2 linked regions of the Cellvibrio sp. PSBB006 genome follow. The protein of the gene in region 1 interacts with the protein of each later gene in a pairwise test. Links are inferred from orthologs where the notes say so. Each region holds a gene or a part of one and is shown on either strand. Other genes may lie near its edges.

Region 1 (3,109 bases):
CTTTGAGTAATTGTTTGACTTCGGTAATCAGTGCGCCGTGAGCGTCTTCAGCGGTGACAAAAATGCTATCGATATTAGTTGGCAAATTGGTGGAACCGCGTAAATGCCAACCGCAGGCGCTGATCAGGCTGGTTATCAGTAAACAGGCGATAATTTTATTCATAACATTCCTGATCGGGTGTGGAGTGGGCGGCGCTACGATAAATAGAAGCCGCGATAAATAGTTGTCGGATTACGCCTGTGGCTAATCCGACCTACGATCAAACATTTAATTGGCGACGATATTGACCAGTTTGTTGGGCACGACGATCACCTTGCGCACGGTGATGCCGTCCAGAAAACGTTGCACGTTGTCCTGGGCCAGCGCCATCTCTTCCAGGGTCTTTTGCGGCGCGTCTATGGGCGCGTCTAGTTTGCTGCGCACCTTGCCGTTTACCTGCACAACAATCTCGATGCTTGAACGCACCAGCGCGGACTCATCCAGTGTCGGCCAGCTGGCGGTCAACGGAATGTCGTTATGACCCAGAGAATGCCAAAGTGACTGGGTAATATGCGGCACGATAGGTGCGAGCACCAGGATCGCCGTCTCCAGCGCTTCGCGCTCCACCGCCAGACCTTGCGGATTGGCGCGGTCGGCCAATTTGCTCACTTCGTTAAGCAGCTCCATGGTCGCTGCAATAGCGGTGTTAAATGTTTGGCGGCGACCGTAATCGTCACTGACCTTGGCGATGGTTTCATGGGTCTTGCGGCGCAGATCTTTCTGCGCCTGCGACAGATTGGTGGCATCCAGCTTGCCGGGTGTGCCAGCGTTGATGTGACCTTCTACCGCTTTCCACAATCGCTGCAAAAAGCGATAGGCGCCGGCCACGCCGGAATCGCTCCATTCCATGCTCTGTTCTGGCGGTGCCGCAAACATGGAAAACAGGCGCACAGTGTCCGCGCCGTACTGGTTGATTAATTCTTCCGGGTCCACCGTGTTGCCTTTGGACTTGCTCATCTTGGTGCCGTCTTTCAACACCATGCCCTGGCACAGCAAACGCTCGAAGGGCTCGTCACAACTGACCAAACCTTCATCGCGCATCAATTTGTGAAAGAAGCGGGAATAGAGCAAATGCAGAATCGCATGTTCGATGCCGCCGACATATTGATCTACCGGCAGCCAGTAATCAGCGGCCGCTTTATCGATCATGCCCTCAGTGAAATTCGGGCAGGTGTAGCGTGCGTAATACCAGCTCGACTCCATAAAGGTATCGAAGGTGTCGGTTTCGCGCTCAACGGTTTTACCGTCCAGCTCATCTTTACGCCATTCGGGATCGGCCTTGATCGGCGATTGCACGCCGTTCATCACAACATCTTCCGGCAGCATTACAGGCAGTTTGTGCGCCGGCACGGGAATCTCACCGCCTTCGGGTAAATTGAACATCGGGATGGGCGCACCCCAATAACGCTGACGTGAAACGCCCCAGTCGCGCAAACGGTAGTTAACTTTTACCTGGCCTTTTTTGGCTGCTTCCAGGGTACTGGCAATTGCATCAAAGGCAGCGTTGAAGTCGAGACCGTCGTACTCGCCTGAATTAACCAGTAACCCTTTTTCCACAAAGGCGGCTTTATTCAAGTCGATCTCTTCGCCGTTTTGTGGCGCGATGACCTGCTGAATTGGCAAGTTGTATTTTTGGGCAAATTCGTAATCACGCTGGTCGTGGGCCGGTACTGCCATCACCGCCCCTGAGCCGTAATCCATCAGCACATAGTTGGCGACCCACACAGCGACCGGTTCGCCGGTAATGGGATGCAGGGCTTTGATGCCGGTATCCATGCCGCGTTTTTCCATGGTGGCCATATCGGCTTCGGCCACAGATTGCACTTTGCAATCGGCAATAAACTGCGCAAGTTGGAGATTGGTTTCAGCCAGCAATTTGGCAATAGGATGCTCCGCTGCCAGGCTCACATAGGTGACGCCCATCAAGGTATCCGGGCGGGTGGTGTAGATCTCGAAGCCGTCAAACTTGCCGACCGGTTCGGTCAAGTCAAAGCGCATCTCCAGACCGCGGCTTTTGCCGATCCAGTTGCGCTGCATGGTTTTCACCTGCTCAGGCCAGTTGGGCAGCTTGTCCAGATCTTCCAGCAGCTCCTCGGCGTAAGCCGTAATTTTGATAAACCACTGGGGGATTTCCTTGCGCTCCACCAATGCGCCGGAGCGCCAGCCGCGGCCGTCGATCACCTGTTCGTTGGCAAGCACCGTCTGGTCCACCGGGTCCCAATTCACCGTCGCCATCTTTTTATAGACCAGACCTTTTTCGTAGAGGCGGGTAAAGAACCACTGTTCCCATTTGTAATAGTCGGGCTTACAGGTGGTGACCTCGCGGGACCAGTCAAACCCAAAACCTAATTGCTTGAGCTGACCGCGCATGTGATCGGTGTTGGAATAGGTCCATTTGGCGGGCGCCGTGTTGTGCTTGATAGCCGCATTTTCGGCCGGCAAGCCGAAGGCATCCCATCCCATGGGGTGCAGAACGTTTTTACCTTGCATGCGTTGGTAGCGCGCGATCACGTCAGTGATGGTGTAGTTGCGCACATGCCCCATGTGCAATTTGCCACTGGGGTAGGGGAACATAGCCAAGCAGTAGAATTTCTCTTTGCTGGGGTCTTCCACGACCTTGAAACTCTGGTGTTCCTCCCAGTATTGCTGGGCGTCGGCTTCTACTTGCGCGGGATTGTATTGCTCTTGCATGCTGGTTTACGGCCTATACTTAAGAAGGTAAAGAAAGGCGGTGATTATAGAGGTTGAGCCGCGTTTTTGGGTATAACCGCATGTGAATTACGCTTTTTTATTGTTTTTGCTGTCTGAGTGTCGAGTCCCCTGAGTTAATCATGCCAGAGGTAATCGCTATGAAATCGACCAGCCACTATCACAATCCCTATCATTCCGACGCTGCACAAGCCGACAATGAGGCGGGCGTTATGGTCACCTTGCAACAGGCTGTTGAACATGAGCTGGGTGATCTGGTTGCCCTTGAGTTGACCGCAGAACGTATGGCGGAAGACGAGGCATCCTTGCTTGGCGCCTATTTGTCAGACGATGCCGAAAAAGCCAAAGGTTTTTGGCACG
Region 2 (2,992 bases), 1.2 Mb from region 1 along the record:
AGGCGAGTTTTTTAATGGTGCGGCACTGTTGGACATCATCCTTAAATGCGGCATGCGCTATGGCGATATGAATATTTTCCATCGCTACAGTGACAATAAAGGCGAGGGCGCCTTGTTATTCAGCATGGCGAATATGGTCAAACCCGGCACCTTCGATCTTGATGCGATGGACAACTTTGAAACACCGGGAGTCAGTCTATTCATGACCTTGCCGATCAATGCCGACAGCATGGCATCTTTTGATTTAATGGCGGATACGGCGCGCGCTATCGCCGAAACCCTCGGCGGTGAACTTAAAGATGAACAGCGCAGTGTTATGACACGGCAAACTATCGAACACTGCCGGCAACGCATTCGCGATTATGAACTGAAAAAACTGTCGCGCAGTCGCCACTAAGCCGACAGCTTTTATTGCACAAGGATGTGTGAAAAACCTTTTGTACAGCCTCTCGGAAGCGCACTACCCATGTCGACACCCGCTCCCAATATTGTCACTGAAGCCGAGCAATTGCGCGCAGAGATTCACGACCACAATTATCGCTACTACGCCCTTGATGAGCCGCAAGTGCCGGATGCGGAATATGACCGCCTGATGCTGCGCCTGCGTGAAATCGAAAGCCAATACCCACAACTGATTACGCCAGATTCACCCACACAACGGGTTGGGGCGGCGCCACTCAGTGCCTTCGCGACTGTACAGCATGAAATGCCCATGTTGTCTCTCGATAACGCGTTCAGTGATGAAGAACTCATCAACTTTAATCGCCGGATTCAGGAGCGGTTAAAGCATACCGATCACATCGAATTTGCCTGTGAAGTCAAGCTGGATGGCATTGCCGTCAGCCTGTTGTATCGCGATGGCATCCTCGTGCGCGGCGCAACGCGCGGCGATGGCGCACGCGGCGAAGACATTACCCAGAATGTGCGTACGATTGATTCCATTCCGCTACGGTTACGCGGCACAGGTTTTCCTTCAGTACTGGAAGTGCGCGGCGAGATTTACATGCCCAAATCCGGTTTTGAAAAAATGAACAACCAGGCGCGGGAGAAAGGTGAAAAACTTTTTGTGAATCCGCGCAATGCCGCAGCGGGAAGCCTGCGTCAATTGGACCCGCGTATTACGGCATCCCGCCCGCTGGAAATGTGTGCCTACAGCGTCGGACTTGTCGACGGCGTGCCGGCTGAACATCCCTGGCCAACCCGCCACAGCGATATTCTTTATGCGTTACGCGACTGGGGTTTCCTGATCAACCGTGAAATGGTCGTGGCAAAAGATATCGATGAATGTATTGCGTATTACCGCAAGATTCAGGATAAACGCATGTCGTTGACCTACGACATTGACGGTATTGTCTTTAAAGTTAATCAGCGTGAGCTGCAAGAAAAATTAGGTTTTATCTCCCGCGCGCCGCGCTGGGCCATTGCCTATAAATTTCCTGCCCAGGAAGAAATGACCCAGTTGCTTGATGTGGAATTCCAGGTAGGGCGCACCGGGGCAGTGACACCTGTAGCCCGCTTGCAACCCGTGTTTGTCGGTGGCGTAACCGTATCCAATGCGACCTTGCACAATCGTGATGAGATCCAGCGACTGGGTTTGAAGATCGGTGATACGGTGATTGTGCGCCGTGCCGGTGATGTGATTCCGCAAATCGTCGGTATTGTCGACACCAAACGTCCCGAAAACGCGCGCGACGTTGTCTTTCCAGACCATTGCCCGGTGTGTGGCTCGCCGGTTGAAACGGTGCCTGGCGAAGCTGTGGCTCGTTGTGATGGTGGTTTGATTTGTCCGGCACAACGCAAAGAAGCGATCAAGCATTTTGCTTCGCGCAAAGCCATGGATGTCGAAGGGCTGGGCGACAAACTGGTCGAGCAATTGGTGGATCAGGGCTATATCAAAGCGGTTGCGGACCTGTATCAGCTGACGCGCGAGCAACTCGCTGGCCTGGAGCGGATGGGTGAAAAATCAGCCGATAATTTATTAAATGCATTGGAAAAAAGTAAGCAAACCACGCTGGAAAAATTTATCTATGCGTTGGGCATTCGTGAAGTCGGTGAAGCAACCGCACGTAATCTCGCGTTACATTTTGGCAACTACGCTGCTTTATCAAATGCCACGGAAGATGCTCTGCAAGAAGTGGCGGATGTCGGCCCGGTGGTTGCTCATTTTGTGGCAGAATTTTTCCAGCAGGAACACAACCGTGAGGCCGTTACTGCTCTAAAAGCGGCGGGTGTAACCTGGGAAGATCGCGATCAGCCGGTGAATACCGCTGATTTGCCACTGAAAGGTTTAACCTACGTATTGACCGGTACCTTGGAAGCCATGAGTCGCGATGATGCAAAGGCACATCTGTTGGCATTGGGAGCCAAGGTCGCGGGCAGCGTATCGGCGAAAACAGATTACGTGGTGGCGGGGCCCGGCGCTGGCTCCAAATTGCAAAAAGCAGAAGAATTGAATATCCCGGTACTGGACGAGGCGGGTTTACTCGCCCTATTACAACAACACCAACGGGCGGTCTGATGCATATCAAAACGATTTTGGTTGGGCTCTTGGTTATCAGCGGCTTTTTACTGGGCGGTTGCGCTAACGTGCCGCCGGCAAAACCCAATAATATTTGCGATATCTTTGACGATAAGTCGGATTGGTACAAATACGCACGCAAGTCGGAAAAACGCTGGGGCTCCACCATTCCGGTGATGATGGCCATCATGTATCAGGAATCGCAGTTTGTGCACAATGCGCGGACTAAACGCACGAAAATCCTGTGGGTGATTCCTGGGCCACGTAAAAGCAGTGCCTTCGGTTATGCGCAGGTGAAAAACGAAACCTGGTACGAATACCAAAAAAGCAGCGGCAATAACTGGTCGCGCCGCGATCGCTATCAGGATGCTGTTGATTTTATCGGCTGGTACAACGCGCAAAGTCAAAAACGCAGCAAAATCCGTTTGAATGACGCTTACAATCTTTATCTGGCGTATCACGAAGGGCACGGCG

The links. The genes of interacting proteins can lie anywhere in the genome.
Region 2: the proteins of leuS (region 1) and ligA interact in binary tests that used the Escherichia coli proteins (3 or more experiments, as listed by UniProt). The link is inferred for Cellvibrio sp. PSBB006 from one-to-one orthologs.

What each region holds. Positions count from the first base shown.
Region 1 is NZ_CP021382.1:2,291,095-2,294,203, reverse strand. It holds leuS (leucine--tRNA ligase), read right to left. Parts: upstream 2,732-3,109; coding sequence 269-2,731; downstream 1-268. Other genes in the region: CBR65_RS09515 (hypothetical protein), read left to right, coding at 2,890-3,109; lptE (LPS assembly lipoprotein LptE), read right to left, coding at 1-163.
Region 2 is NZ_CP021382.1:1,041,134-1,044,125, reverse strand. It holds ligA (NAD-dependent DNA ligase LigA), read left to right. Parts: upstream 1-466; coding sequence 467-2,518; downstream 2,519-2,992. Other genes in the region: CBR65_RS04275 (transglycosylase SLT domain-containing protein), read left to right, coding at 2,518-2,992; zipA (cell division protein ZipA), read left to right, coding at 1-397. UniProt on the Escherichia coli protein: DNA ligase that catalyzes the formation of phosphodiester linkages between 5'-phosphoryl and 3'-hydroxyl groups in double-stranded DNA using NAD as a coenzyme and as the energy source for the reaction.